2 regions of the Methylovirgula sp. 4M-Z18 genome follow, and region 2 is predicted to be linked to the other one. Evidence: predicted binding sites of a transcription regulator. Region 2 holds the regulator's gene; the other holds the start of a gene.
What was found. The regulator LexA, encoded in region 2, represses DNA repair genes until DNA is damaged. The targets are predictions, from matches to a motif close to TGTTCNNNNTGTGTTCNG.
Positions count from the first base shown of each region.

Region 1: recA (recombinase RecA) is a predicted target of LexA. The motif match lies at 14,059-14,076, and genes of this name have one in related genera.

Region 1 covers NZ_CP149574.1:857,485-873,264, reverse strand. Annotated here, with positions in the region: gene V9T28_RS03930 (cystathionine gamma-synthase family protein) at 1-1,129, opposite strand, end outside; gene V9T28_RS03925 (arginase family protein) at 1,209-2,021, opposite strand; gene V9T28_RS03920 (carboxymuconolactone decarboxylase family protein) at 2,137-2,544, opposite strand; gene V9T28_RS03915 (MerR family transcriptional regulator) at 2,480-2,908, opposite strand; gene pip (prolyl aminopeptidase) at 3,161-4,111, shown strand; gene V9T28_RS03905 (NADP-dependent isocitrate dehydrogenase) at 4,301-5,512, shown strand; gene V9T28_RS03900 (hypothetical protein) at 5,586-7,727, shown strand; gene V9T28_RS03895 (DUF3142 domain-containing protein) at 7,796-8,440, shown strand; gene V9T28_RS03890 (VOC family protein) at 8,485-8,898, shown strand; gene V9T28_RS03885 (GFA family protein) at 9,014-9,454, shown strand; gene V9T28_RS03880 (GNAT family N-acetyltransferase) at 9,569-10,054, opposite strand; gene alaS (alanine--tRNA ligase) at 10,051-12,711, opposite strand; gene recA (recombinase RecA) at 12,903-13,973, opposite strand; tRNA gene V9T28_RS03865 (tRNA-Thr) at 14,122-14,214, opposite strand; gene V9T28_RS03860 (helix-turn-helix domain-containing protein) at 14,385-15,278, shown strand; gene V9T28_RS03855 (trypsin-like peptidase domain-containing protein) at 15,262-15,639, shown strand; gene V9T28_RS03850 (alkylphosphonate utilization protein) at 15,693-15,780, opposite strand, start outside.
Region 2 covers NZ_CP149574.1:1,721,566-1,737,345, reverse strand. Annotated here, with positions in the region: gene tsf (translation elongation factor Ts) at 1-407, opposite strand, end outside; gene V9T28_RS07980 (30S ribosomal protein S2) at 509-1,522, opposite strand; gene V9T28_RS07975 (hypothetical protein) at 1,784-2,005, shown strand; gene V9T28_RS07970 (acyl-CoA thioesterase) at 2,124-2,525, shown strand; gene V9T28_RS07965 (anthranilate synthase component II) at 2,679-3,302, shown strand; gene trpD (anthranilate phosphoribosyltransferase) at 3,310-4,338, shown strand; gene trpC (indole-3-glycerol phosphate synthase TrpC) at 4,340-5,143, shown strand; gene moaC (cyclic pyranopterin monophosphate synthase MoaC) at 5,140-5,619, shown strand; gene V9T28_RS07945 (molybdopterin molybdotransferase MoeA) at 5,667-6,884, shown strand; gene V9T28_RS07940 (PLP-dependent cysteine synthase family protein) at 6,924-7,973, shown strand; gene lexA (transcriptional repressor LexA) at 8,159-8,866, shown strand; gene V9T28_RS07930 (ComEC/Rec2 family competence protein) at 8,871-11,177, opposite strand; gene gltX (glutamate--tRNA ligase) at 11,289-12,722, shown strand; gene gltA (citrate synthase) at 13,005-14,285, shown strand; gene yacG (DNA gyrase inhibitor YacG) at 14,409-14,606, opposite strand; gene V9T28_RS07910 (Maf-like protein) at 14,619-15,254, opposite strand; gene infA (translation initiation factor IF-1) at 15,289-15,507, opposite strand.

The DNA.
Region 1 (15,780 bases), 860 kb from region 2:
GCGTTTCGGTGCCCCCTAAACTGACCGCCAGCTTCATCACCTGCAGCCGGTCGAGCAGCGCGAAAGCCTCGCGCTCGCCGCCCTTCACGTCGAAGGAGAAGGTCGAACCGGGCGCCGCGCATTGCCGGTCGAACAGCGCTTTGCGCGGATCGTCCGCCGCCAAGAATCCCAGATAGTGGACGTGCGCGATTTTCGGATGGTCGCGCAAGAATTCCGCCACTTGCCGCGCATTCACGTTGGCGCGGTCGGCGCGCACTTGCAAGGTTTCGAGCGAGCGCATCAGCATCCAGCAGGAATTCGGATCGAGCTGCGTGCCGAGCGACGAGCGCCAGGATTTCACCTGCCGCACCAGGCCCATCTTGCCACTGATCGAGCCGCCGACAAGATCGCTGTGGCCGCCGACATATTTCGTCAATGACAGCAGCGCCAGATCGGCGCCGAAGCGCAGCGGCTTTTGAAACATCGGCCCGAGCAACGTGTTGTCGACGACGACCGGCGGGCGCGAGCCTTGCGCCGCCTCTATCTCAGTCGCGATCTCCGCGCAGGCGGCGAGATCGACGAGGCCATTGGTGGGATTGGCCGGCGTCTCGACCAGGATCATCGCCACGCGGCCTTTTTCGCGCGCCTTATTCGCGGTCGCGCGCATCTGGGCGACATCGGTGCCATCGGTGAAGCCGAAGGCGGAAATGCCGAAGGCGCCCATCTGGTTTTTCAGCAGTGTCTCGGTGCCACCATAGAGCGGCCGGCTGTGCAGAATCGTGTCGCCCGGACGCAGCAAAGCGAAGCAGGTCGTGGCGATCGCCGCCATGCCGCTCGCGAACACCGCCGAATGTTCTGCCTCGTCCCAGATCGACAGGCGATCCTCGAGAATTTCCATATTGGGATGGTTGAAGCGTGAATAGACGAGGCCCGCTTTTTCGCCCTCGCGCAACGCGCGCCGCCCCGATGTCAAATCGAAGAAGTCCTTGCCCTGCTGGGCACTCTCGAACACGAAGGTCGAGGTGAGAAAAATCGGCGGCTTCAGCGAGCCTTCCGACAGGCCCGGTGCATAGCCGTAACCCATCATCAGCGTTTCGGGGTGCAATTCGCGATTGCCAATACTGTGCTTGTGATATTCGCGCGCGTCCATCGCAGCCTCCTCAAGCAAGTGGTGCGAGTGTAGAGCATCATAAACTATAGCAGGCCCGGCGATCGCGCCAGCGCGGCGCTCAGCTCTTGTCCAGAATCGGCGCAAGCGCATCGAGCAGCGGTTCGGGCGACACCGGCTCGCCGCCGGGCGTCCAGGCGTTCTGGAATTCCGCGATTTCGAGCCCAACCACCTCATGCGCAGCAATCGCAGCGCAGCACGTGCGCAGATCCTCCAGGGACAAGCCGCCCTCGTGCGCGTAATCGGTCGGCACGATGCCCGGATTCAAGACGTCGCAATCGAGATGCATATAGACCGGGCGGCCGGCAATGGCGTTGCGCAATTCCGCCACAAGATCGCTCTTTGGCTTGATATGCGGAATGCGATGGCGTGCGATCAACTCCTGCTCGAACGGATCAAGATCGCGCTCGCCGACGAGAACGATCTGATCCAACGCGAATCCCGCGCCGAGGCCGGACTCCCAAAGCCCAACAGGAGCGGCCAAGGCAAGGCCGCCAAGATAGCCCGATGTCGTGACGTCGGGCGTGTTGAGATCCGCGTGCGAGTCGAACCACACGATACAGGCCGCAGGATGATGTTTGGCGACCGCGGGCAAGGTCGCCAACGATACGGCGCAACGACTGGTCGCGGCGATCGAAACCGCGCCGCCCGCGAAGACATCGTTGAATCGTGCCTGCATGTCGCGCAGCGCTGGCATGGCGGCGTCCAACTCTTCGCGCCAGCCGACATTCAGCGCTTGCTCCGGCGTGCCGATCAAAGCCGGCGCGATACCCGTGCGCCGCGCCATGGCCGCGCCGATCGCCCGCGCGCCCGGTATCGCCAAATCGTTATGATCGCCGGCGCGTCCCTGGAAAACCGTATAAGCCTTATGCATTCTCAGACCTCGCACATCGCCACGGCGCGCGTTTCCTTACGGGCTCGCGGCGAATTTCGTTCCGTCATGTCTAAATTTTTGTGCTGAGGAATGAAAACCGGCGACGAGATCGCCCTCATGCGTCGAGCGCATCGCGCTGGCGGAAAACCTCCTTGGCGGCGAAGAGGCCGTTGAGCGCGGCTGGGAAACCGGCATATACGGCCATTTGCATGAGAATTTCGACGATTTCTTCGCGCGAAAGCCCGACATTCAGACCCGCATCAATATGCACCTTGAGTTGCGGCTGTGCGTTTCCCATTGCGGCCAATGCCGCTATCGTCGCGATCTCGCGCTCGCGCAGGCCGAGCCCCTCGCGCGAATAAATGTCGCCGAATGGAAACTCGAAGATATAGGTTGCGAAATCGGGCGCTATGTCGGCCAGCGCCGCGATCACATTGTGGCCGGCGCTGCCGTCGATTTTAGCGAGCGCGCGCTGACCGCGTTCTAACCGGCTCTCGCCGCCGTTGGGGAATTGCTGCGTCATAGTCCTTGATCCTCTTTTCCGTTTCGGCATAGCCGTTGATCTTGGTGTCGAGGACGAGAAGACAGGCGTTTAGATCGGCGACGCGCGCACGAACGCGCTCACGGTGCCTTTCCAACAATTTGCGTCGCGCCGCTTCCGAGCCGGCGCCTTGTTCGCGCAACATGGCATAGTGCAACATCTCGCGAATTGGCATCCCCGCCGTCTTCAAACGACCGATGAACTCGATCCAGACGAGAATCGAAGCATCATAGTCGCGGCGGCTCGATCGGTCCCTGTCGGCATAGGGCAGCAGACCGATCCGTTCGTAATAACGGATCGTGTGTGCGGATAAGCCCGAACGCTTCGCAAGTTCACCGATCTTCATAAGCCCCTGTCTTTCATCACAACGCTTGAGAAGCTACGAGTTAGAGCGCGCTCTAAGTCAAGACTTATTTTTCACGTTTGTTGGGACGCGATTGAATTGCTGGATTTCCCCTGCACAACACGCATCATCGGCTCCGCCCGACAATCGAAAATTTCGAGAGGTTCGCGATTCGGCGACGAAGCGGCTTGCGGCCTCTCGACTTTTCCGTATCGTGGCCGCGCCCGTCCCACCTTTGCAAGCTGAAGGCGTCTCATGTCCGAATTGCGTTCCCTTTATCCGCCCATCGAGCCCTATCACACCGGATTTCTCGATGTCGGCGACGGGCATCGGATTTATTACGAGCGCGTCGGCAAACCGGGCGGCAAACCGGCGGTCTTTCTGCATGGCGGGCCCGGCGGCGGCATTTCGCCGGCGCACCGGCAATTGTTCGACCCTGAATATTATGACGTCTTGCTGTTCGATCAGCGCGGCTGCGGGCAATCGACGCCGCATGCGAGTTTGGACGCGAACACGACATGGCATCTCGTCGCCGATATCGAGCGCTTCCGCGAATTGGTCGGCGCTTCGAGCTGGCTGGTGTTCGGCGGCTCGTGGGGATCGACCCTGGCGCTCGCCTATGCCGAGACGCATCCGCAGCACGTGAGCGCGCTGATCGTGCGCGGCATCTACACGGTGACCGAGGCCGAGCTCAAATGGTATTACCAATTCGGCGTGTCGGAAATGTTTCCCGATAAATGGGAGCGGTTCCAGGCCCTCATCCCGCCGGAGGAGCGCGGCGACATGATCGCCGCCTACCGCAAGCGCCTCACCGGGACCGATCCGGACCTGCAGCTTGCCGCGGCCAAGGCCTGGAGCATCTGGGAAGGCGAAACGATCACGCTATTGCCGAGCGAAGACCTTGCGGGCGCCTTCGGCGACGGCCATTTCGCCCTCGCCTTCGCGCGCATCGAAAACCATTATTTCACCCACAAATGCTGGCTCGACGAGGGCCAATTGCTGCGCGACGCCAAGCGCCTGCACGGCATTCCCGGCACGATCATCCACGGCCGCTACGACATGCCCTGCCCCGCCCGTTATGCCTATGCCTTGCACAAGGCCTGGCCGGAGGCGGAATTCCACCTCATCGAGGGCGCGGGGCATGCGTTTTCCGAGCCAGGGATTTTGGATCAGTTGATCCGGGCGACGGATCGGTTTGCGAATTAGGTTTTCAATCCCACAACGAGCGGCGCCCCTTCTCCCCGCAAGCGAGGCGAAAGGGGCCACGCCGCGTGACATAAAAACCGAGACGATAAGCCCCAATCCCTCCCCCTTCCCCCCCGCCCTCGCCCGGTGCTATAGCTCCCCTTCCAGCCTTTTCCGGCGTGCTCCGCGTCATTCATCCGAGAGGTCAAAATGCAAAAAATCAAGGTCGCCAATCCGGTCGTCGAAATGGACGGCGATGAAATGACCCGGATCATCTGGCATTTCATCAAAGACAAGCTGATCCATCCCTATCTCGACATCGACCTGAAATATTACGACCTTTCGGTGGAAAACCGCGACGCCACCAATGACCAGGTGACGATCGACTCGGCGGAAGCGACCAAGAAATACGGTGTCGCCGTGAAATGCGCGACGATCACGCCGGACGAAGCCCGCGTGAAGGAGTTCAACCTCAAGGAAATGTGGAAATCGCCGAACGGCACGATCCGCAACATCTTAGGCGGCACGATCTTCCGCGAGCCGATCATCTGCAAGAACGTGCCGCGCCTGGTGCCGGGCTGGACCCAGCCGATCGTCGTCGGCCGTCACGCCTTCGGCGACCAATACCGCGCGACCGATTTCAAAGTGCCGGGCAAGGGCCGCCTGACCGTGAAGTTCGAGGGCGAAGACGGCACCGTGATCGAAAAGGAAGTGTTCAAATTCCCCGGCTCCGGCGTCGCCATGACCATGTACAATCTCGACGACTCGATCCGCGATTTCGCCCGCGCGTCGCTCAACTACGGCCTGCTGCGCAAATGGCCGGTCTATCTCTCGACCAAGAACACGATTTTGAAGGCCTATGACGGGCGCTTCAAGGACCTGTTCCAGGAGGTCTATGACGCCGAATTCAAGAGCCAGTTCCAGGCCGCCGGCATCACCTACGAACATCGCCTGATCGACGACATGGTCGCCTCGGCGCTGAAATGGTCGGGCGGCTATGTCTGGGCCTGTAAGAATTACGATGGCGACGTGCAATCGGATACGGTGGCGCAAGGCTTCGGTTCGCTCGGCCTGATGACGTCGGTGCTGATGACGCCGGACGGCAAGACGGTGGAAGCGGAAGCCGCGCACGGCACCGTGACGCGCCATTACCGCGAGCACCAGAAGGGCAAGGAGACCTCGACCAATTCGATCGCCTCGATCTTCGCCTGGACCCGCGGCCTCGCCCATCGCGCCAAGCTCGACGGCAACGATGCGCTGCTGAAATTCTCGCACACGCTGGAAAAGGTCTGCGTCGATACGGTGGAATCGGGCTTCATGACCAAGGACCTCGCACTGCTGGTCGGCCCCGATCAGAAGTGGCTCTCGACTGCCGGGTTCCTCGACAAGATCGACGAGAACCTGCGCAAGGCGATGGCGTAAGCCTTATTTGGCGTTGCATTCAACAGAGGCGGAAGCAAATATGCTTCCGCCTTTTCTTTTGACGGATGCTGCCATGCGTCTTTCTCTTATCGGCGTCATTTTGGTTCTCGCCTTAGCCCCCCAAACAGCGCGCGCCTGCGGATACGGGCCCGACGACGACGCCTTTGGGCGATGGGGGTTGGATCAACGGACCTACAACGGCTACGATGGATTGCCGTTTCTCAGTCCGGGCAATGACACCCGCATCAATCTGCAGATGTTGATGATGGATGCTGGCTCGCAGGCGGGGAAGCTCGTTGACACGGCGGATCAGGATTATCTCAACAGCTACATGATGTTCCCGAACTTCAACATTAAGGGAATACGCTACAGCTCGGGATTGTACTCCATCTACACCCTCATGGGTGACGACGCCCCGGTCAACCACAGAACCGAACCGAATTCGGTTTTCAGCGCTGACGAAGGCACGCGCTGCGTTTCGTTCGACAAGGGCCAACAGGCGTTCGCGAGCGCCGCGCAAGCTGAATCCAGCCTGTCTGACAGCGAGCGCACGCAACTCATCGCGGCGCGCGCGGGCCTGAATCCTGCATGCCGCGCCGCCGGCGGACCGGGTGATGGAACAGCCTCCTCCCCGCTGCCGACGATGACGCTGACCTCACCGGCTGCACGCGACTTTGGCGATTATCTTGCGGGCGCGCAGGCCTTTTATGACGGCAATTTCGATGCTGCATTGGAGCACTTCAACCGGCTTGCCAAGGCGCAAAACACCTGGCTGCGCGAAAGCGCCGGTTACATGGTTGGCCGCACTTTACTCAACAAAGCGCAGCGCGGCGCTTTTGACGCGCTAGATGGCACGCCGGAGCCCAAACTCACCGACCGTACGTCCGCGGATACGTGCGAGACCGCATTCAAGACCTATCTCTCCGCCTATCCAAACGGCCAATATGTGGCCTCGGCGCGCGGCTTGCTGCGGCGGCTTTATTGGCTGCAAAACGACACGGCGCGGCTTGGCAACGAATATAGCTGGCAGATGAGTCACATTGGCGACTCATCTGCCAATTTGAAGGCGTCCGATCTGCTCCGGGAGATCGACGCCAAGTATCTTCCCGATGCCAAATTGGACGCTCGCGATCCGTTGCTGCTCGCTACCAAGGACTTGACCCTCTTACGCGACCGCGGGTCGGACGGGCCAACGTTCTCGGCCGCGGATCTGGAAGCGCAGGCCCCCGACTTTGCAGGCCACGAAGCCCTCTTCACCTTTCTCAAGGCGGCACGGGTTTATTATATCGATCACGATGCGGCAGCGGCACTGCAATTGCTCGGGTCCGCATCGTCGGAGCCTTCATCGCCACCCTATCTTGGCTTCAGCCGCGAGGTCCTGCGCGGCCAGGCGTTGATGGCGCAAGGCCAATTCGCGCAAGCAGCGGATCATTGGAGCGCCCTGTTGCCGCGCGTAACCCAGCGTTGGCAAAAGGAAACTGTCGAGCTTGGCCTCGCGATGAGTTGGGAGCGCGCGGGCACAGCGAACAAAGTCTTTCTGCCACCCACTCGCGTCGATACGCTCGGCATCCGCGCGGTCCTGCTCCGCCATACGGCAGGCCCTATTTTGCTGCGCATGGCGGTGGCCGATCCGCAATCGACGCCGCCGGAGCGGGCGCTTGCGCGATTCGTCCTCTTATTCAAGGAGATTACGCGCGGCCACTATACCGGCTTTCTGCAGGATGTGGCCGCGCCCAACCTGACTGCGGACGACGATCAGGCGCCGGAAGCGATGAAGCTCGCCACGTTCTTGCAATCCGGCACGAATGAATCCTATCCGTGTCCCGATCTCAAAACGATCGCGGGAGAACTGGCGCGCAATCCGCGTTCGGCCCACGGCCTGTTATGCCTGGGCGACTTCGTCCGCACCTCCGCGCTTGACGACTTTGAAGCCAAGCCTCCGGCCGCCAATGAACTCGGTGGCGCCAAACCCATCTTTCCCGGCGAGCCCTTCGCGCGCGGCGAGATCTATAAAAATCTGATCGCCGATGCGGCGACACCCGAGAAGGAGCGCGCCTATGCGCTTTACCGCGCCATCTATTGCTATGCGCGTGTCGGCAACAATTCGTGCGGCGGCAAGGCTGTCGACAAGGCCCAACGCAAAGCCTGGTTCCACGAACTGAAGACCAAATATGCCGCGACGTCGTGGGCGCAAGACCTGCAATATTATTGGTAGACGTGTCCCGGCTTGTTCACCTTTGCCTCTTGGCCGCCTGCATTTCCCCCGCGATGGCGGAGCCCGTCGTGCGTGCGACCGATTCCGATTCCTATTGGCTTTGGGCCGGCGTGCGGGCGCGGCCGGAGGTGCAGCAGGCGAAAACTGTCTATCTGCTGCAGGGAGAAATTGGCGCCGATCGCAGCGGACAGGTGCGCATGAAAGCGCAAGGCGGCGGCATGCCCGCTGCGCATACTCAGGATCTGTGGCTCAGCTACCGTGTCCGTAGTCTCGATTGGCCGCCCGAGATGGTTGCCGCGCTCCGCAACAAGCTGGACCAGTGGCGCGCGCAGCCCGGCAGCGTCAAAGGCATCCAGGTGGATTTTGACGCGGCAACGCGCAATCTGAAAAACTATGCGGCGTTCCTGCGCAATTTGCGCGCCGCCTTGCCGCCCGATTGTAAGCTCAGCGTCACGGGGCTGATGGACTGGGCTTCGCAGGCGACGCCCGAAGATCTCGATGCCCTCGCCGGCACGGTCGACGAGGTGATCTTCCAAACCTATCGCGGCCGCCGGACGGTGCCGGATATCGACGCCTATGTCGCACGCCTTGGCCGCCTGCACATTCCCTTCCGGCTCGGTCTTGCCGAAGGCGCGGATTGGTCCGCTCCGGCAACCTTGGTGCAGAATCCGCATTTTCAGGGCTATGTGATCTTTCTACGCAACGTCCCATAGGATATTGGCAAAGAATCTCATCGCGTTTTTTTTCGGAGCCTGCCATGCCCTCGCTCTTCCATCTCGCCTATCACGTCACCGATCTTGACGAAGCACGGCGCTTCTATGGCGGCGTGCTTGGCTGCAAGGAAGGGCGCAGCACCGCGACATGGGTCGATTTCGATTTCTTCGGCCATCAGATTTCGCTGCATCTGGGTGAGCCCTTTGCCACCACCAATACCGGCAAGGTCGGCGATCATCTCGTGCCGATGCCGCATCTGGGCGTGATCCTGCCGCTTGCCGATTGGACAGCATTGGCCGAGCGCTTGCAGGCCGCGCATGTCGCCTTCGTGCTCGAGCCGAGCGTGCGCTTCAAGGGCGAGCCGGGCGAGCAGCACACGATGTTCTTCCGCGATCCGTCGGGCAATCCGATCGAAGCAAAGGGCTTTGACGATTTCGCAGCGGTCTACGCAACTTAAGCGGCAGGGGTGGACGAAACGCGGTTTGCCGCGCTACGCTGCCGTATCAGGACAGGCGCCTTGCACGTGACATCGCCTGTCCGCGCCCAAGCGATCTGAAACTCAAGGTGCATCCATGACCGATCATGCCCTGACCGGCGGCTGCCAATGCGGCCTTGTGCGTTTTGCCTGTATGGCAGAGCCGCATCGCGTTTCGGTTTGCCATTGCCGCATGTGCCAGAAGGCCATGGGCAATGTGTTCGGCATCTTTGCCGGCTTCGCGACGCGCGACGTGCGCTGGACGCGGGATACGCCGGCGCGCTTTCAATCGTCGGAGGCGGGCGAGCGTGGCTTCTGCAATGCCTGCGGCACACCGCTTTATTACAAGGTTATCGATGAAGGCGGGATCTGGCTGACCGTCGGCAGCTTCGACACGCCGGAGCATTTTCCACCCGTGTCCGCCAGCGGCGTGCAAAGCAAACTGCCCTGGGCCGATGCTCTGCACGAATTGCCGGGCCGCAACACCATCATTCAAGCCCGCTTCGCCTCGCGCCAGCACCCGGATCACGATACGTAAGGGGAGAAGCCTAAAACGCGGGCATCTATGACGGCCACACGCTACCGCTCACGACGATTGGCATAAGTCGCTGGGCGGCAGGCACAATGCCCTCATGCGATATTCGGATCAAAATCAAACGAGCGATTTCTCCATGTCGTAAGAGGTCGGCTCTGAGAAACCCGGATGGGTATGCGCGCCGATGATGCGAAAGCCGTAGGATTCGAAAAAGCTTCTGTTGCCCGCAAGCGCGATACGGACGCTCAACGAAAGCTTGGTGAGCGACTGCCGCAACGCTTCGCGCGTTGCGGCCTCCAGCATGGCGCGGCCGAGGCCTTGGCGCTGGTGCTCCGGCGCGACGACGAGGCGGTTGAGATAGAGCGCGGGCGGCTTTGGCACGCAGAAGACCGCGGCGACGATCGCATCGCGCTCGCGCGCGATCAGCAAGACTTGGTCGGCGAGCCGCTCGCGAAAATCCTGCAACGTCTCGCGCAGCACGCCCGAGGGCGGCGTCATGGGAATCGCGCCGAAGGCGCGATGGGCAAGATCGAGAACGGCTTGCAGATCGTCCTCCGCGCCAAAGGCGCGAATGACGATGTTCGGCGCAAGCGAAACCGTCACGCCGCCATGGCGGCTTCCACCGCTTGCAATGCGGCTTCGGCTTGCGCGCCGTCCGGGCCGCCGGCCTGGGCCATGTCGGGGCGGCCGCCGCCGCCCTTGCCGCCGAGCTTTTCGGAGGCGACGCGCACCAGATTGACCGCATTGAAGCGCGCGGTGAGATCGCTCGTGACCCCGACCACCACGCCGGCCTTGCCGTCCTCGCCGATGCCGACGATGGCGACGACGCCCGAGCCGACGCTTTGCTTGGCTTCGTCAGCGAGAGATTTCAAATCCTTCATCTCGATGCCGCTGACCACGCGGGCAAAGAGCTTGACGCCGGCAACGTCGCGCGTTGCGGAATCGCCCGCATTGCTGCTGCCGCCCATGGCGAGCTTCTTGCGCGCATCGGCGAGATCGCGCTCCAGTTTGCGGCGCTCCTCGATAAGCGCGGCGACACGGTTTTCCGCATCATCGACCGGCGCCTTCAACAGATCGGCGAGATTGCGCAGGCGCTTCGATTCATCGGCCAGATGCAGGCGCGCGCCTTCGGCGGTCTTCGCCTCGACGCGCCGCACGCCCGACGCGACCGCGCCTTCGGAGACGATGCTGAGCAGGCCGATGTCGCCGGTGCGGCGCACATGGGTGCCGCCGCACAATTCGACCGAATAGGGTGAGCCGATTTCGCCCTCGTCGTCGTTCACGCCCATGGACACGACGCGCACTTCGTCGCCGTATTTCTCGCCGAACAGGGCGCGGGCGCCCGACTTGATCGCGTCTTCCTGGCCCATCAGCCGCGTCACCACCTCGCCGTTCTGGCGGATGATGCGATTGGCGATGGCCTCGACTTCATCGAGCTCTTGCGGCGAGATCGGCTTGGGGTGGGCGAAGTCGAAGCGCAAACGGTCGGGCGCGACCAACGAGCCCTTCTGCGCGACATGATCGCCGAGCACCTGGCGCAACGCCTCGTGCAAAAGGTGGGTCGCCGAATGGTTGGCGCGGATCGCGGTGCGGCGGGCATGATCGACGATGAGTTCGAGCGCGTCGCCGACCTTGAGCTCGCCCTCCTCGACGCTCACCTCGTGGACGAAGAGATCGCCCAGCTTCTTTTGCGTGTTGGTGACGCGGGCGCGGGACGATGCGCCGACGAACAGGCCGGTGTCGCCGACCTGACCGCCGGATTCGCCGTAGAACGGCGTCTGGTTGAGCAGGACGAGGCCGGTTTCGCCAGCCTTCAGGACTTGCGCTTCCGCCCCCGCGGTCAGAATCGCGGTGACGACGCCCTCGGCCTTCTCGGTTTCATAGCCGAGGAAATCGGTGGCGCCGACCTTGTCCTTGAGGCCGAACCAGATCGTCTCCGTCGCGGTTTCGCCGGACGAGAAGCGGCCCTTGCGTGCCTCTTCGCGCTGGCGCTCCATGGCCGCGCGGAAGACGTCCGTGTCGACGCCGATCTGGCGCAGGCGCAGCGCGTCCTCGGTCAGATCGAGCGGGAAGCCATAGGTGTCGTAGAGCTTGAACGCGACTTCGCCATCGAGCTTGGCGCCTGGCACCAGGGTGCGCGCTTCCTCGTCGAGAATGGCGAGACCGCGCGCCAGCGTGGTGCGGAAGCGGGTTTCTTCCAGTTTCAGGGTTTCGGTGATCAGCGGCTCGGCGCGGATGAGCTCAGGGTAGGCCGCGCCCATTTCGCGGGTCAGCGCCGGCACGAGGCGATACATCAGCGGGTCTTTCGCGCCGAGCAATTGCGCGTGGCGCATGGCGCGGCGCATGATGCGGCGCAGCACGTAGCCGCGGCCCTCGTTCGACGGCAGCACGCCATCGGCGACGAGGAAGGAGGAGGCGCGCAAATGGTCGGCAATCACCCGGTGGTGGCTCGCATTCTGCCCGTCCGGATCGACGCCGGTCGCATCCGCCGAGGCGCGGATCAGCGCGCGGAACAGGTCGGTATCGTAGTTCGAATGCACGCCCTGCAGGATCGCCGCCATGCGCTCGAGGCCCAGGCCGGTATCGATCGAGGGCTTGGGCAGCGGCACGCGGGTCCCGCCGGGCAATTGCTCGAATTGCATGAACACGAGGTTCCAGAATTCGAGGAAGCGGTCGCCGTCCTCGTCCGGGCTGCCGGGCGGGCCGCCCTGCAGCGCCGGGCCCTGGTCGATGAAGATCTCGGAGCAAGGGCCGCAGGGGCCGGTGTCGCCCATCTGCCAGAAATTGTCCGAGGTCGGGATGCGGATGATCTTGTGATCGGGGAAGCCCGCGATCTTGCGCCAAAGTTCGGCCGCTTCGTCGTCCTCGTGATAGACGGTGACGAGCAGATGCTTCGGGCTGAGGCCGAAATCCTTAGTCACCAGCGTCCAGGCGTGATGGATCGCCTGTTCCTTGAAATAATCGCCGAACGAGAAATTGCCCAGCATTTCAAAGAACGTGTGGTGGCGCGCGGTATAGCCGACATTGTCGAGATCGTTGTGCTTGCCGCCCGCCCGCACCACTTTTTGCGCGGTGGTGGCGCGGTTGTAAGCCCGTCTCTCGACGCCGGTGAACACGTTCTTGAACTGCACCATGCCGGCATTGGTGAACATGAGCGTCGGGTCGTTGCGCGGCACCAGCGGTGAGGACGGGACGATTTCATGGCCGTGACGGCCAAAATAATCGAGAAAAGTGGACCGGATTTCGTTCACGCCGCTCATGGATCGCTATTTCCCTTTTCCTGCGTTTGGCGCAGGCACATACAAAAGGCCCGGAAACCGGATTCCGGGCCTGTTCTAAAGGGAGGAGGCGAGCCTGTCGAGACGGGTGTTAACAAGCAGTTAATCGCTTGCACCCCGTAAGTGTCGAAGCTCGGCTCCGACCGCCGGCGCGACCCTTATCGCAACCTTGCTCAATCGTCCCCATCCGCCGGATCGGCATTGTCGAGAATGCGATCGGCGATGAGGCCGGCGTTTTCGCGGATCGCCTGTTCGATCTTCGCCGCCGCATCGGGGTTGGCGCGCAGGAATGCTTTGGCGTTCTCGCGGCCCTGACCGAGGCGCTGGCTGTCGAAGGAGAACCAGGCGCCGGATTTTTCCACCACCCCGGCCTTGACGCCAAGATCGACGAGTTCGCCCATCTTCGAAACGCCCTCGCCATACATGATATCGAATTCGACCTGCTTGAACGGCGGCGCCACCTTGTTCTTGACCACTTTCACGCGGGTCTGGTTGCCGACCACTTCCTCGCCGTTCTTGATCGCGCCGATGCGGCGGATGTCGAGGCGCACGGACGCATAGAATTTCAGCGCATTGCCGCCGGTCGTGGTTTCGGGCGAGCCATACATCACGCCGATCTTCATGCGGATCTGATTGATGAAAATCACCATCGTCCGGGAGCGCGAGATCGAGGCGGTGAGCTTGCGCAGGGCCTGGCTCATCAGACGGGCCTGCAGGCCGGGCTGCACCTCGCCCATTTCGCCCTCGATTTCCGACTTCGGGGTGAGCGCCGCGACCGAATCGATCACGAGCACGTCGATCGCGCCGGACCGCACCAGCGTGTCGGTGATCTCCAGCGCCTGCTCGCCGGTGTCGGGCTGGGAAATCAGCAAATCTTCCAGGTTCACGCCCAATTTCCGGGCATAGACCGGATCGAGCGCATGCTCGGCATCGACGAAAGCGCAGACGCCGCCGTTTTTCTGCGCTTCGGCAATCGTGTGCAGGGCCAGAGTGGTCTTGCCCGAGCTTTCCGGCCCGTAAATCTCGACGATACGGCCGCGCGGCAACCCGCCGACCCCGAGCGCGATATCGAGGCCGAGCGACCCGGTCGACACGGTTTCGATTTCGACCGCCTTTTGATTCTTGCCAAGCCGCATGATCGAGCCTTTGCCGAAGGCCCGCTCGATTTGGGAAAGCGCGGCGTCGAGCGCCTTGGTTTTGTCCACGGATGATCCTTCCACGAGGCGGAGATTCGCTTGCGACATCTTTGCTTTCCTATCTGGCAGTTTGGTCCCCAACGTGCAATGCCGTTGCAGAAATAAAGATGTACGCGATTTGTTCCCTCGGTCAAGTTCTTTTTTTGTTCTTATTTACCAAAAAATCCTAGACAAAATGCAAATTTGATATAATTTATGGTGGCCACGGTGGGACTCGAACCCACATTCTCCCGATTACAAATCGGGTGCTGATTGTCTTTCTCAGGGACTCCAGTTCAGCTACGTGGCCAAAAGCGCGGGGATACCCGCGCTTTTTTGCGTTTAATCGTAGTTTGCATGCATTAATCCTCAAGTCAATAGCTATTGAACCATATAGGTTGAATTTTGATACAATTTGTTGAAACCATACTTCCGCTGTGCTAGATCTAGACGCGGCTGGAAGGCCTAAAGGATAGGGCAATGTCAAAACTCACTCCATTTGGGGCGGCGCTTCGCAAACTGAGAATCGATCACGAAATGCGCCTGTTTGATCTCGCCGAAAAGATCGGCAAGAGCACCGCGATGATTTCTGCGGTTGAAACTGGGCGTAAGCCGATCCCTGAGGGGTTTATTGATATCGTCACTAAGGCTCTGCGTCTTTCCGAGACGGAGATTCAGCAACTTGCCTCGGCTAAAGACAAGACTTCGACTGAAATTAAAGTTGGGCACCTGTCGCCCGGCGGACGTGAACTCGTGGCCGGTTTTGCTCGGCAAGCGGATGAATTACCAGATGCGCTTCTAAAGGAGTTGAGAAAAACATTTCTCAAATCCTTAGAGGGAGAAATTCCATTTAAACGTAAAAGGAGAGGTATATTAGTCCCTCCTCTTTCTCGAAACATTATAGAAACACTAGCAAATAATGTCAGGGGATTTTTCGGGCTTACAGATATATCTAAACTGCCGATTATAGAAATTCTCGAATTTGGCCTGCCTAAGATCGAAGCGCAATATTCTTTTGAGATCTGGGACGAACAAGAAATGGGTCGCGACGAAGGGCGAGTGCTCCCCGGGCATCACACGATAATTTTACGTCGTGATGTATACGATGCTGCCTGTAACGGAGATGGTCGGGCAAGATTTACTGCGGCTCATGAATTAGGCCACTATGCTATGCACCACGAAATTTCCTTTGCCAGAGCCAGTTCTGACAATGACCCAATATATAGGGATGCCGAATGGCAAGCAGATACATTTGCCGGATTTTTAATGGCACCAAGAGCCCTCGTAAAGGGATTTTCTTCTGCGACGGAGGCAAGCGATGCTTTTGGTATAAGTCTACATGCAGCAAATGTAATGCTTGCAAAGCATAGATGAAACACTCGGGGAAGCTCGCTCACAGCTCGAGAATTCAAGTGCAAAAATTTCGAGATGCGCGAACATTCAGATCTCTACGCCGGTTCAGCGAGGTAATTCCGGTGGCCCCCTGCTCGATCAGAACGGCAATGTCGTGGGGATTGTCTCGGCCGAACTCAACGTCTTGAAAATCATGGCCGCGACGAACGGAGACATCCCGCAGAATGTCAATTTCGCCATCAAAGGTAATGTTGCAGCCAGCTTTCTGGAAAGCAAACGAATCGCGATGACGCAAGGCAGCGCCCCGACGCAAATGCCGCCCCCCGACCTTGCCGATCTCGCACGCGGCATGAGTGCCTTCACTCAGTGCCGCTCGCCTTAAGGGCCGGTGAGATTCACGTCAGTTAAAATTATGAGGTCCCCCGGACATCAACATCACCGCTTACGCACAAACTCCGTCCGCAGCACCAACCCCTTGATCGCGTCATGGCGGCAATCAATCTCTTCCTCGTTGTCGGTGAGG
Region 2 (15,780 bases):
TCGCCGATGGTAGCGATGGCGTTGGCGATCGCGTCAGCAACGGTGCCGCCGCCCGGATAATGCGCGCCCTTCACGGCTTCGACATCGGCCGCGACGCCCTTATCAAGCGTCACCGCGGTGATGCCATGGACGAGCGCCTGGAAGTCGTCGTTGCGCGCCACGAAATCGGTTTCGGAATTGACTTCCACGACCACGCCGGTGTTGCCCTTGACGGCGACGGAGACGAGGCCTTCGGCTGCCACACGGCCGGACTTCTTAGCCGCCTTGGAAAGGCCCTTTTTGCGCAAATAGTCGATGGCGGCTTCGATATCGCCCTGGGTTTCATTGAGCGCGGTCTTGCAGTCCATCATGCCCGCGCCGGTCTTCTCGCGCAGATCCTTGACCATGGCAGCAGTAACTTCAGCCATTCCTCTGGCTCCTATGTTTGAAAAAGGGCGGCATTCAGCCGCCCCTCAGCTATGGAAGAAATGTGACAAGCATTTGCCAATGGGCAAATGCAGGGGATCGATTAGCCGGCGATCAGCGCGCGCGCCTGCTCGACCCAGCCGTCGCGGGCGATGCGGCCGCTGAGCTTCAGGTCCTTGTCGAGCTTGGCGACGTCCTCGTCGGTCATAGCGGCGATCTGCCAGTAATGGAACACGCCGGCATCGTTGAGCTTCTTGATGAGTTGCGGGCCGACGCCCTGCAGCTTGGCGAGATCGTCGGGAGCGCCGCGCGGTGCCGTGAGCAGCTCGAACGCTTCGGCCGGAGCCTCATGCGAAGCTTGGTGCACGACGGGCAGCTCTTCCTCAACTGGCGCATCCGCCGCGCCGACGTCGATGCCGAGCGAATCATGGCTGCGCGAAATGCCGTCGATGGCGGCGCGGGCAACGAGATCGCAATACATGGCAATCGCACGGCCGGCGTCGTCGTTGGCCGGAACCGGGAAGGTGATGCCGGCCGGATCGCTGTTGGTGTCGAGGATCGCGGCAACCGGAATGTTCAGACGGTTGGCTTCCTTGATCGCCAGCTGTTCCTTGTTAGTGTCGATCACGAAGATCAGGTCGGGCGTGCCGCCCATGTCCTTGATGCCGCCCAGAGCCTTTTCGAGCTTCTCGCGCTCGCGGGTCATCATCAGACGCTCTTTTTTGGTAAGGCCGACGGCGCCCGCATTGAGGGTCTCGTCGATCTTCTTCAGACGGGCGATGGACGCCGAAATCGTCTTCCAGTTGGTCAGCATGCCGCCGAGCCACCGGGAGTTGATATAATATTGTGCCGAACGCTTCGCGGCATCGGCGATCTGGTCAGCCGCCTGGCGCTTGGTGCCGACGAACAGCACACGGCCGCCACGTGACACCGTATCCGATACGGCCTGCAACGCACGGTGCAGCAGCGGCACGGTCTGGGCGAGGTCGATGATGTGGATATTGTTACGGGTGCCGAAAATGTACGGAGCCATTTTCGGGTTCCAGCGGTGCGACTGGTGGCCGAAATGCGCACCTGCCTCGAGCAGCGAACGCATGGAAAAATCAGGAAGTGCCATAAACTCATTCTCCGGTTAAACCTCGGCGGGTACTGGGTTTTTCGCTGGATTGCTAAAAACCACCGGGCGCGACGCCTTGAATCAGGAACCGCAAAAACCCGCCTGTGGGATGGCGCGCTCTTATAGGGATTGGCGGAAAAGTGCAAGCGTGCCGTGGAAATTGCCTGAAATATTCTGCCGTCCGCCTAAATCGAGTATCATGGATTTTCACCGGTTGTTCCTACCGAATGCCTGCGCATCGACAAGATCAGGAGACCGCCCATGTCCGATACGATCGACCCGTTGCTGCGGGATCTCCTCGCATGGCTCGTCCAGGGCGAACGGCCCTATGCCGAAGTGATGGAGGCCTGGCGCACCTCCTGCCCGCGCCTGCCGGTCTGGGAAGAGGCCAACGATCGCGGCTTTGTTGCCCGCAATTGGACTCAAGGTAAGGCCACGGTGAGCGTTACACCCCTCGGGCGGGCGTTCATCGAAGGCCGCTGACCTCCGGCTCCTCGGCCTCCACCGCGCTGATAGGCCTCAGCCGGCCGTCCCGGGGGGCACGCGCGAGAACGAAAGCTCCGTGTTAGGGTGGCGGGAGGTCGAATCACTGAGGTCCTCCATGTCAAATCGCGAGATCATCACGCAGCCGCGCGGCAATTTGACTGTCCGTATCAGCGCCATGCCTGGCGACACAAACGCCAACGGCGATATTTTCGGCGGGTGGGTGCTTTCGCGCATGGACCAGGCGGGCGGCATCGCGGGGGTCGAACGGGCAAGAGGCCGCGTCGTCACCATCGCCGTCGACAGCATGACCTTCATCCGCCCGGTCAAGGTCGGCGACGTCTTATGCGTCTATACGGAAGTGGAATCGGTCGGCCGGACATCGATGAAAATCCACATCGAGGCCTGGGCACAGCGGTTCCAGACCCATACGATGGAGAAGGTGACCGACGCCGTCTTCACCTTCGTCGCGATCGACGAAAACGCACGGCCAAGACCGGTGCCGCCAGAAGACGCCTAAAATCTTCAGACCGGAATCCCCAATAACCCTATTACGCGGTTGCGCAAATGGTCGCGGCGGCAAGGGGCGCGGCACAATCGATCGCCTTGACGGGAACGTCCCGGCAGTGGAAAAGAACTCTCCCTTTTAACCGGAGCCAGGAGGAAGGACATCATGACCCGCGTCACGCTGATCGACAATTATGATTCCTTTACCTGGAATCTCGTCCATTATCTTGGCCAACTTGGTGCCGACGTAACGGTCTATCGCAACGATCAGGTGTCGGTCGACGACGTCCTCGCCGAAGAGCCCGACGCGATCGTCCTCTCCCCCGGCCCCTGCACGCCCAAAGAGGCCGGCATTTGCTGCGACCTGATCCGCGCCGCCGGCGATCACGTGCCGATGTTCGGCGTCTGCCTCGGCCATCAGGCCATCGGCGACGTGTATGGCGGCGATATCGTACGGATCGACATCCCGATGCATGGCAAAGTGTCGGAGATCCATCATCGCGGCGAAGCTTTGTTCCGCGGCATCAATTCGTCGTTTCAGGGCACGCGCTACCATTCGCTGATCGTCAAGCGGGACACCATGCCGCAGGATCTGAAAGTCACGGCAGAGACCGATGACGGCGTGGTCATGGGACTGTCGCACAAGAACTATCCCGTCCATGGCGTGCAATTCCACCCCGAGAGCATCCAGTCGGAATATGGCCACTTGATCCTCAAGAATTTTCTCGACATGGCGGCAGATTGGAACAGCAGCGGCAAGCGCCCTGCCCACCCATCAACGCCGCACTGATCCGCCCATGGACGCGTTCAAAACCCTCATCGCCAAGATCCTGAATGGCGCCGCCCTGTCGCGCGTCGAATCGGAGATGGCTTTCGATGCGCTGCTGTCGGGCGAGGTGACGCCGGCGCAGATGGGCGCCTTCCTCGCCGGCCTGCGCGTGCGCGGCGAAACGGCGGACGAGATTACCGGCGCGGTCACCGCTATGCGCTCTAAAATGCTGCGCGTGTCGGTGCCGAGCAATGCGATCGATGTGGTGGGCACCGGCGGCGACGCATCGGGTTCCTACAACGTCTCGACGCTGGCCTCGATCATCGTCGCCGCTTGCGGCGTGCCGGTCGCCAAGCACGGCAACCGGGCAGCCTCCTCGCGGTCCGGCGCGTCGGACGTGCTGGTGGCGCTCGGCGTCAAGATCGGCATCAGCCCGGACGATGTCGCTGCTTGCGTGCGCGAAGCCGGCGTCGGTTTCATGTGGGCGCAAACCCACCATGCGGCGATGCGGCATGTCGCACCGGTACGTACCGAGCTCGGCGCGCGCACCATTCTCAACATCCTCGGACCGCTCGCCAACCCAGGCGGCGTCAAACGGCAATTGACCGGCGTGTTTTCGGCCGCATGGCTCGAGCCGATGGTGCATGTGCTCAAGAATCTCGGCTCGGAAAAGGTTTGGCTGGTGCACGGCTCGGACGGGCTCGACGAGATCACCACGACCGGACCAACGCGCGTGGTCGCGCTTGACCGCGGCAAGATCACGTCGTTTGAAATTACCCCCGAGGACATTGGAGTCGCACGGGCGGATCCGGCGGCGCTGAAGGGCGGCGATGCCGAGTATAATGCTGCAGCCTTGCGCGCAGTTTTGGATGGCGCGCCGGGTGCCTATCGCGACATTGCCATCTTCAATGCGGCCGGCGCGTTGGTCGTCGCCGACAAGGCCGCCGACCTGCGCGCGGGGGCCGAACTCGCGGCTGAGGCGCTTGACTCGGGCCGCGCAAAGGCGGTCTTATCCACTCTGGTGGCAGTCTCGAACCGCTCCAGCACGGGAGCGTAACATGGCGGACATACTAGAGAAGATCGAAGCCTATAAACGCCGCGAAATCATCGACGCGAAAGTGCGCATGCCGTTTCACGCGCTCGAACGCCAGGCCCGTGCCCAAACGCCGCCGCGGGGCTTTGCCCGTGCTCTCAAAGACAAGGCCGACGCCGGTTTTGCGCTGATCGCCGAAATCAAGAAAGCGAGCCCGTCGAAAGGCGTCATTCGCCCCGATTTCGATCCGCCGGCCTTGGCAGAGGCTTACGAAAAAGGCGGTGCGGCATGCCTTTCCGTACTGACCGACGGCCCTTCGTTTCAAGGCGCGCCGGACTTTCTGACAAAGGCGCGCGCGGCGACCAAATTGCCGGCTCTGCGTAAGGACTTTCTCTTCGATCCCTATCAAGTGTTCGAAGCGCGCGCCTGGGGCGCCGATTGCATTTTGATCATCATGGCCTGCGTCAGCGACGACTGCGCCAAAACACTGAATTCCACGGCGCATGATTTGGGCATGGACGTGCTGGTCGAAGTGCATGATCAGCGCGAGCTCGAGCGCGCGCTGCGGTTGGAAACCAAATTGATCGGCGTGAACAATCGCAATCTCAAAACGTTCGACGTGTCGTTGGAAGTGAGCGAACAGCTAGCGCCGATGATCCCGCCGAGCAAGATCGCCGTGGGAGAGAGCGGAATCTTCACACATCAAGATTGCCAGCGTCTCGCACGCGTAGGCATGCGCGCCTTCCTTGTCGGCGAAAGCTTGATGCGGCAGAAGGACGTGGAGAAGGCGACGCACGATCTTCTCGTCGGCGTCCCCGTGAAGGCATGAGCAAACTCACCCATATTTCCGCCACCGGCGAAGCGCATATGGTTGACGTATCGGACAAGGCGGCGACCGAACGGGTTGCTGTGGCGCGCGGCACTGTGACAATGCAACCGCAGACGCTTGCCCTTGTCCTATCGGGCAATGCGGAAAAGGGCGACGTGCTTGGCACGGCGCGGATCGCCGGCATCATGGCGGCGAAACGCACGCACGACCTCATCCCGCTCTGCCATCCTTTGATGCTGTCGAAGGTGACGGTGGAGCTGACGCCCAATGTCGAGGCGGCGCAGGTGCTTGTGGAAGCAACGGTGAAGGTCAAAGGCCAGACCGGTGTTGAGATGGAAGCGCTGACCGCCGTGAGCGTGGCATGTTTGACGCTTTACGACATGGTGAAGGCCGCCGATCGCGGCATGCGGATCGAAAACATCCATCTCGTCGAAAAATCCGGCGGCAGGTCGGGCCATTGGCGGGCCGAAGGCTGACGGGATTTAAACCCTGGATCCCCTTGGCGGAGAAACGATCGAACCTGATGACGAAAGCCCCTCTCCTCCCCGTTTCCGACGCTCTCGCCCGCATCCTTGCGCCAGCGCGGCCGCTTGGCATGGAACTCGTTCCCTTGAGTCAGGCCGCCGACCGTACGCTTGCCGAAGACGTCATCGCACGGCGGACCCAACCGCCCTTTGACGCCTCGGCCATGGACGGCTATGCGGTACGGGCTGAAGATATCGCAACGGTGCCGGCACGGCTCGATGTGGTCGGTGAAAGCGCGGCCGGCACGGCTTTCGCAGGTACGGTCCAACCGGGTCAAGCCGCGCGCATTTTCACCGGCGCGCCAGTGCCGCAAGGGGCGGATACGGTGGTGCTGCAGGAGACGACCCGGCGCGACGGCATCAACATAAGCGTCGAGCAAAGCGAACCGCTCGGCCGCCATATCCGCAAGGCCGGACTCGATTTCGCGCAAGGTCAGGCGCTGTTGCAAAAAGGCTTGCGGCTCAATGCCAACCGCGTTGCGCTGGCGGCGGCGATGAACCATCCGGCCTTGCCCTGCACACGCCGTCCGCGCGTTGCGATCCTGGCCACGGGGAGCGAATTGGTGGCGCCGGGCGCCGAGCCGGGCCCCGATCAGATCGTCGCCTCCAATTCTTTTGCCGTCGCGATCATGGCGGAGAAAGCCGGCGCCGAGGTGTTCGATTTGGGCATCGTCGCCGACGATTTGGCGCTTCTGCGCGCGGCAATTGCAAAGGCACGCGATGCCAAAGCCGACATTCTCGTCACGCTCGGCGGCGCTTCGGTCGGCGATCACGATCTCGTGCAACAGGCGCTGCACGCCGAAGGCATGACGCTCGATTTTTGGAAGCTGGCACTGCGGCCCGGCAAACCGCTGATGCACGGCATGCTCGGCGGTCTGCATGTGTTGGGCTTGCCGGGAAATCCGGTATCCGCCATTGTCTGCTCGAAACTGTTCGTGGTGCCGCTCATCCGCGCGCTCAGCGGCGACCCCGACGCGGCGGACGATCACAGCGAGCCGGCGCGCCTCGCCGTGCCGGTCAAGGCCAATGATTTCCGGCAGGATTATTTGCGCGCGACGCTCACCGAGCGCGCGGACGACCTGCCACGCGTGACACCGCATGGCCTGCAGGATTCCTCGATGCTGCGCGTCCTGGCCGAGGCGCAGTGCCTCCTGATCCGCGTCCCGCATGCCGCGGCGGCGGACGCCGGCGATCTGTGCCGGATCATTCGGCTGTAGTCAGGCACGCTCTCAAGCGTTTCATCGATTGGAGGACGTATGGCCCGCACGTGGCTCGACACTGCCATCTCCCGCATCGAGGCGGATTTTACACGCTCTGCCGATACGCATCTCGTGCCAATCCCGCTTCCCGGCGCGGTCGATTTTTTCTTCAAGGACGAATCGACCCATCCGTCCGGCAGCTTGAAACACCGGCTCGCGCGCTCATTGTTCCTCTATGCTTTGTGTAACGGCTGGGTGCATGAAGGCACGACGATCATCGAAGCCTCCTCCGGTTCGACAGCGATCAGCGAAGCCTATTTCGCGCGGCTTTTGGGCCTGCCCTTCATTGCCGTCGTGCCGCGCAGCACCAGCCAGGAAAAGTGCGCACAGATCGAATTCTACGGCGGGCGCCTGCATCTCGTGGATTCCGCCGATGCCGTCTATGCCGCTTCGCACCAATTGGCGCGCGAAACCAGCGGCCATTTCATGGATCAGTTCACCTATGCCGAACGCGCCACCGACTGGCGCGGCAACAACAACATTGCCGAATCCGTTTTCGCGCAAATGGCGCACGAGCGCCATCCGACTCCAGCCTGGATCGTCGTCGGCGCGGGGACCGGCGGGACATCGGCCACCTTCGGCCGTTTCGTGCGCTACCGCCAGCATGCGTCGCGTATCGCCGTCGTCGATCCGGAAAACTCCATCTTCACGGCCTATCACGCCAGCGGCGACCCCACGCTGACCAGCGCCACCGGCAGCCGGATTGAGGGGATCGGCCGGCCGCGCGTCGAGCCGTCCTTCATCCGCGACGTGGTGGACGAAATGTTTCCGGTCGAGGACCTCGATTCGATTGCCGCGATGCGCGTGCTGTCAAAGATCCTCAGCCGCCGCGTCGGCCCCTCCACGGGAACGAATTTCATCGGCGCGTTGCGGCTGCGGCGGCGCATGCTCGATGCCGGCGAGCCGGGTTCGATCGTTTCGCTGATTTGCGACTCGGGCGAGCGCTATGCCGATTTGTTCGACGATGACTGCGTGAGCGGACGATTCGGCGAAGGTCTCGCCGCTCGGCTTGATGCGGTCGCAGAAGAAATTAACCGGGCCGGCTGAACGCCCTCGTACCGTCAAACCCAGGAGTCTTGCGCCAAATTCAACGATTTACCCCTTGCGGAACATAAAAAGAACGCTTAACATGCGTTCATGATTTGTTTAAGGTCCTGCCGCAGGTTATGAGGAACAGCGATTGATTCGCGAAGGCTTCCTTAAGGTTGCGAGCACATGAAGGGGAATGATCGATGCTGACCAAGAAACAGAATGAATTGCTCCGCTTCATTCACGAGCGCCTGAAGGAAACCGGCGTGCCTCCATCTTTCGACGAAATGAAGGACGCGCTTGATCTGCGGTCAAAGTCCGGCATTCACCGGCTGATCATGGCGCTCGAGGAGCGCGGCTTCATCCGCCGGCTGCCCAATCGCGCCCGCGCGCTAGAAGTGTTGAAACTGCCGGAGTCGGCAGTGCCGAGCAGCTCGCGCAATGGCCGTTTCGCGCCGAGCGTCATTGAGGGCAATCTCGGCAAGGTGCGCGCGGTGGGCACGGCCTCGCCCGACGACGAGACGATGCAAAGCGTCGCTGTGCCGGTGATGGGGCGCATTGCCGCCGGAACGCCGATCTCCGCAATTCAGACCCGCAGCCACACGATTTCGGTACCACCGGAGTTCCTGGGTTCGGGCGAACATTTCGCACTGGAAGTGCGCGGCGATTCGATGATCGAAGCGGGAATTTTCGAAAACGATACGGTGCTGATCCGCCGGCAGGACACGGCCGACACCGGCGACATCATCGTCGCGCTGGTGGATGATGAGGAAGCGACCTTGAAGCGCTTGCGCCGGCGCGGTGCCTCGATCGCACTCGAAGCCGCAAACCCGGCTTATGAGACGCGAATCTTTGGGCCGGACCGGGTGAAGATCCAGGGCAAGCTCGTCAGCTTGATCCGTAAATACTGACGTTTCATTGATCGGCATCATAGGCGAACGGATCGCCGTAATCGTTTTTCGGCGCGGACGCGTTGCTGGAGTTTTGTGACGGCTTTGCCGCATCGGCAAAATGCGAGGGTTTGCGGATGGGCGTCGGCAGAGGCGACCAGGGGCGGTTTTCCAACGGAGCACGCGCGGCTTGCATCATCAATTGTCCGTTGGACCAGCGCAGCGCGACGGCGCCGGTTTGGAGAAGTTTTTCGCGATCGAAAATGTGTTGGGCTTTGCAATAGTCCGGCGCGATCAGCGGGCTGACGATGATGTTGGCGCGCGTGCAATCTTCGTAAAAGGCTTGCGCCTGCAACACCAATGACAGGACTTCGCCATTGGGCAGCGTCGCGATGCAAGCGAGTTTATCGCAATGGGATTGCGCGCTGAGTGCCGCGTCGCGCGGCGTCCGGCTATCACCATCAGCGCTCAGCCATTGCGCGAGCGCGAAGAGATCCGGACGAAGGCCAAGCGCACCCAACGTTCCGTCGTCTTGCCGCACGGCGATGGATTGCGGATAGGATGGAATGAAGATGTCATAGGCTTCGGATTGTGCGGCGACGAACATCCCAAGTCCTATGAGCGGGAGGGCTGCGAGACGAAAGAGCGTGCTGCGCCAGATCACGGCGCAGGCAAGTGCAAGGGTGAAACACAACAGGGCGGACGGCGCGAAAGCTTTCAGATGCAGAGTGGCGCCGGGCAATTCGCTTAAATGGCCGGCGGCCGCCATGACGATATTGATGCCCATGCCGACATAGGTCCAAACCGGCCCGTCGAGGCCGAGCGGATATAAAAGCGCGCCGAGCAACGCGCCTGGCACGGCGAAGAATTCGATCACCAGCAAAGTGAGCGGATTGCCGATGAGCACGTATGGGCTGAGTTCGTGAAAATCATAGGCCATGAAGGCCGCAGTGGCGCAGGTCGCGGCGGCGGTCCCGGCGAGGAGATGTTTGGGCGCGCCCGCCACATGCCGCGCGAACCAACCCTGCAAGCCGCGATGGTCCTGCGGCGCACGGCGCAGCGGCATGTCGATCTCGTTCTGTCGATGCTTTTCATCGCTGCGCATTTTGGCTTCGAGCACAGCAATCAGCGCCGCAACCGCGGCGAAAGACAATTGAAAGCTCGCGCCGAGCAGCGCTTCCGGTTCCAACGCAATCACCACGATCATGGCAAGGGCAAGATTGCGCATGGTCAGGGCGCGCCGATCGCACAGAATCGCACCCATCACGATCAGGGTCATGATCAACGCGCGTTCGGTGCCGATACGCGAGCCGGTCAGCATGTCATAGGCCAACGCGCCGATCATGGCGAAAGCTGCCGCCCATTTGCGGATCGGATAATGCAACGCCAGATGCGAGCTCAAAGCGAGACAGCGCCGCGCGATCAGGAACAGCAACCCCGCCACCAACGTGATCTGCAAGCCGGAAATCGTCACGATGTGGAAAATGCCCGCCTCGCGGATGATATCCTTCGTCTCCTCGGGCAAGAGGTCGCGTTTGCCCGTCACCATCGCCGCGGCGATCGGCCCCGCTTCGCCACCGGCGGCGGCATTCGCGCGCGCCGCCAAAAGGTTGCGGAATCTGTCGATCGCCGCCGCGAGCTGCAGCCCATAGCTTGGCTCCTGCGGCGCGGCGCGAACTTCGATCTGGCCGAGCGCGTTGCCGACTGCGCCAAGCCGCATGAAATAGGCGTCGCGGGCAAAATCATAGCCGCCCGGCAGATCGGCATGAGCCGGCGGCACCAACCGCGCCTTCACCTGGACATAGGTTCCCGCCTCGACATTGGGTGGCGTCTTGGTCGTGAGCCGCACGCGATAGGGTGTTTGCTCTGGCGCCAGGCCTTCGATGGAATCGACACGGATGATGAATCGGGCGCCGATCTGCCGGATGTCCATCTCTTCGATCGTGCCGCTCACCGTGCCGATAAGAATGCGATTGAGGACCGGCGCCGCAACCCGCTCCACCCGCCAGGCCGCCGCGGTGAAACCGGCGAAGACCGCGGTCAGCGACAACAGAATCGGAAAGACAATGGGCCGCGCGCGGAAGAGCCACGCCAAGGCGCCGAACGCGAGCGTCCAGACGACCGCCGCAGCAAGCGACGGCTCATGATCGGCCGACATGTAGAGCAGAACGCCGACACCCGCCGCGACGGGCAGCCAAAGAAACAGCCTACGCTCGGCAAGCTCGGCATGCCACGCGGCGCGCACAAAGTCGAAGAACGCAACAGGCCACGGGCGGGACCCGCGCAAGGTTCCGCTCAAACTCGCACCGCCGCCAGCCCCTTGCCGCGCCATGGTTCAACCAACGCTTTACACGCGATGCACGCATGCTACATGAGCGCGCGAAATGTGAAAGAGCACGCTAACGGCCGTCGACCGCCTTAGCCCGAGCCGGATTCTTGAAGAATGTCTGAGGTCGTTACCCGTTTTGCCCCCTCGCCCACCGGCTTCCTGCATATTGGCGGCGGGCGCACCGCCTTATTCAACTGGCTGTATGCCCAGCATACCGGCGGCAAAATGCTGATGCGGATCGAGGATACCGACCGCGAACGCTCGACCCCCGAGGCGATCGACGCGATTCTCGATGGGCTGAAATGGCTCGGCCTCACTTGGGACGGCGATGTCGTCTACCAATTCGCGCGGGCGGCCCGCCATCGCGAGGCCGCTATGAGTCTGCTCGACTCGGGCCACGCCTACAAATGCTATGCGACACCGCAGGAACTCGATGAGATGCGCGAGCTCGCCCGCATCGAAAAGCGGCCGCCGCGCTATGACGGTCGCTGGCGCGACCGCTCGGAGGCCGATCGCGCGGCGGCGGAAGCGGCTGGGCTGAAGCCGGTCATCCGCCTCAAGGCTCCGCAAGAGGGCGTCACGATTGTTGACGATCGTGTGCAAGGCAAAGTGACCTTCCCGAACAAGGACCTCGACGATCTCGTGTTGCTGCGCTCGGACGGCAATCCCACCTACATGCTGGCGGTCGTCGTCGACGATCACGACATGGGCGTCACGCATATCATCCGTGGCGACGACCATCTGACCAATGCGGCGCGGCAGACGCATATTTATCGGGCCTTCGGCTGGGACGTGCCGGCGATGGCGCATATCCCGCTAATCCATGGACCGGACGGCGCCAAGCTCTCCAAGCGGCATGGCGCACTCGGTGTCGATGCCTATCGCGCCATGGGCTATCTGCCCGCCGCCATGCGCGAATATCTCCTGCGTTTGGGATGGAGCGACGGCTCCAACGACATGCTCACGACACAAGAGATGATCGCGGCTTTCGATGTGACCGGCATCGGCCGCTCACCCTCGCGCTTCGATTTTGCCAAGCTTGAGAATCTGAACGGCCAATATATGCGCGCGATGCCGGACGAAGACTTGCTCGATATTCTCGTCGAAGCCCTCCCCTATCTGCCCGGCGGCCCCGCCGTGCTCGCGCGGCTCGACAGCGCGATGCGCGCAAAATTGCTGCGCGCAATGGCCGGTCTCAAAGAGCGTGCGAAAACGCTGAACGAATTGCTGGACGGCGCGCAATTTCTGTTCGCGCAGCGGCCCTTGCCTGTGGATGCCAAAGCGGCGGAAATCCTGTCGCCAAGTGCACGCGCGCATATCGCCGCGCTCGTGCCGCGGTTTGCCGCCCTGCGCGACTGGATCGCGGCGGGCGCGGAAGACATGGTGCGCGCCTATGCCGAGGAAACCGGTGCCAAATTGGGCCAGGTCGCGCAACCCTTGCGCGCCGCGCTCACGGGCCGCGGCACATCACCGGGCATTTTCGACGTGCTGGAGGTGCTGGGGCGCGAAGAAAGCCTGGCTCGGCTCAAGGATCAGGCGCAAGCCTGAAGACCGATAACGCGTTCTGCGCTTTACACAAATCATCAGCGCGCGATCGCCGCAGCGGCCGGCAGCAAGGGCCGTGCCGCGCGCTGAACCGGTTCCGAATAGACAAACCGCACCGAATGCTTTCTTGCTCCGCGGCGCCTTTACGCGTAGCGGATTTGGCAGGGTTTTCGGGTCGGCAAAATTCCCCCTTGCCTGTGCTTGCTGACCGCCCCATGTTCCGTTAGCTTTTGTGCGGCGCAAAATCCCGACCTTTGGCTGATGCGTAAAATAAGGACCATTGATATGAGCGGCACATTTATCTTCGATAATAAATCCGTCGAGATGCCGGTGAAGGAGGGAACGATCGGGCCTTCGGTCGTCGATATTGGCAAGCTCTACAGTCAAACGGGAATGTTCACCTACGATCCCGGATTTACCTCGACCGCTTCTTGCGAATCCAAGATCACTTACATCGACGGCGACGAGGGCGTGCTGCTCTATCGCGGTTATCCGATCGATCAACTCGCCGAGCACGGCGACTTTCTCGAAACCTGCTATCTGCTGCTTTACGGCGAGCTTCCAACCGCCGCGCAGAAAGCCGATTTCGACTACACGATCACGCGCCACACGATGGTGCATGAACAGATGGCTCGCTTCTTTCAGGGCTTCCGCCGCGATGCCCATCCGATGGCGGTGATGGTGGCATCGGTCGGCGCGCTCTCCGCCTTCTATCACGACTCGACCGATATTTCCGATCCCAAGCAGCGCATGATCGCGTCGATGCGCATGATCGCCAAAGTTCCGACACTCGCGGCGATGGCGTATAAATACTATATCGGCCAGCCGTTCGTGTATCCGAAGAACGATCTCGACTATACGTCGAATTTCCTGCGCATGTGCTTTGCCGTGCCGTGCGAAGATTACAAGATCAATCCAGTGCTGTCGCGTGCGCTCGACCGCATCTTCATTTTGCATGCCGATCACGAGCAAAACGCATCGACTTCGACAGTGCGCTTGTCGGGTTCTTCGGGAGCCAATCCCTTCGCCTGTATCGCCGCCGGCATCGCCTGCCTCTGGGGGCCTGCACATGGCGGCGCCAACGAGGCAGCGCTGAAGATGCTGTCCGAGATCGGCACGGTCGATCGCATTCCGCATTACATCGCCCGCGCAAAGGACAAGAACGATCCGTTCCGCCTGATGGGCTTTGGCCACCGCGTGTACAAGAATTACGATCCGCGCGCCAAAATCATGCAGCGCACGACGCATGAAGTGTTGAACGAGCTTGGCATCAAGGACGATCCGCTGCTCGACGTCGCATTGGAACTCGAACGCATCGCGCTGCACGATGATTATTTCATCGAGAAGAAGCTCTATCCGAATATCGATTTCTATTCGGGCATCACGCTGAAGGCGATGGGCTTCCCGACCACAATGTTCACCGTGCTCTTCGCCGTCGCCCGCACCGTCGGCTGGATCGCGCAATGGAAAGAAATGATCGAAGATCCGGGCCAGAAGATCGGCCGCCCGCGGCAGCTCTATACGGGCGCACCCAAACGCGAATATGCGCCGATCGGTAAGCGGTAAATCATTTCAGGGGCCGTCGTGCGAAAGCGTGGCGGCCCAATTGCTTTAGCGGCCAGCGAAATGATCTACGTCGAAGGTTCCGCAGTCTGAGAATTTTTTCTGGACCGTCCAAACCAGCGCAGTCTAAGACCGCTCCCCCTCCTCACCGTCCTCGTCGCTATCCTCGGTCACTGGAATCGCATAAGTGCCCGAGAACCAGCGATTGAGATCGACGTCGGCGCAGCGTTTGGAACAGAAAGGACGGAACTCTTTCACCGCCGGTTTGCCGCAGATTGGGCACGTCGCGATCTTGATCTTGCGATCGCCGGGGTCCTTCGACATGTCGGGCATGCCCTACTCCCGATTCATCCAGAGCAATTGGGTCGGAAAGCCTTCGCCGGAGAGCAGCGCGATGGTTTCATAGAGTGGCAAGCCGACGACGGACGGATAAGATCCGATCAGTTTCACGACAAAGGCGCCCGCGAGCCCCTGGATGGCATAGCCGCCCGCCTTGCCGCGCCATTCGCCAGACGCAAGATAAGCATCAATATCGGCAGTGGACAAGCGCTTGAAGCGCACCCGCGACTCGATCAGCCGATGCCGTGCCGCGCCCTTCGGCGTGATCAACGTGATGCCCGTATAGACGCGGTGTGCCCGCCCCGACAGGAGCCGCAAACATTGGCCCGCCTCGTCGACGATCTCGCATTTCGGCAGAATGCGGCGCCCAACCGCCACCACCGTATCGGCGGCCAGCACGAACGCATCCTGCAAATCTTCACGCGAGGTGGCGATTTTCGCCGCCGCCTTGGCCTTCGTCGACGCGAGGCGCGCAGCAAGACCGCGTGGCAATTCGTATTTGTTGGGGGTTTCGTCGATATCGGCCGGGATCAGGGCATCCGGCTCGACACCAACCTGTTGCAGCAGCGCAAGCCGGCGCGGCGACGCAGAAGCCAGCACCAATTTCGGCCGCCAGGAAGTCTGATCTGTCATTTGGGTCAGGACCTGAAGTGCCGCATGCGCCGTCCTATTTGAACCGATAGGTGATGCGGCCTTTGGTCAAATCATAAGGGGTCATTTCCACCATGACCTTGTCGCCGGTGAGCACACGAATGCGGTTCTTGCGCATTTTGCCCGCCGTATGGGCAATAATCTCGTGATCGTTTTCCAGCTTCACCCGGAAAGTCGCATTCGGCAGCAGTTCCGAGACAATGCCGGGAAATTCAAGCAGTTCTTCTTTCGCCATACCGTTCCAAATCCTTCGCCCCTCGGGGCAGCCCATCCGCCAGCTGCAATATCCAAACGCGCCGTTCACATCGGCCATCGTTCAGATCATTCTTGCAACCGGCAACTTGCACTTTCGGACGAAAATCATCTTCATCGTCCGATAAAAACCCATGCGACTGAGGAAGTTCGCCCGCCCCAGCCCGCTTTTCCGCGCGGACCCTAATCGAGATTAAACAATTTGTGAACTGGTCTCGGACAGACTGTGTGTATGATAACACTTATCGAGCGGCAG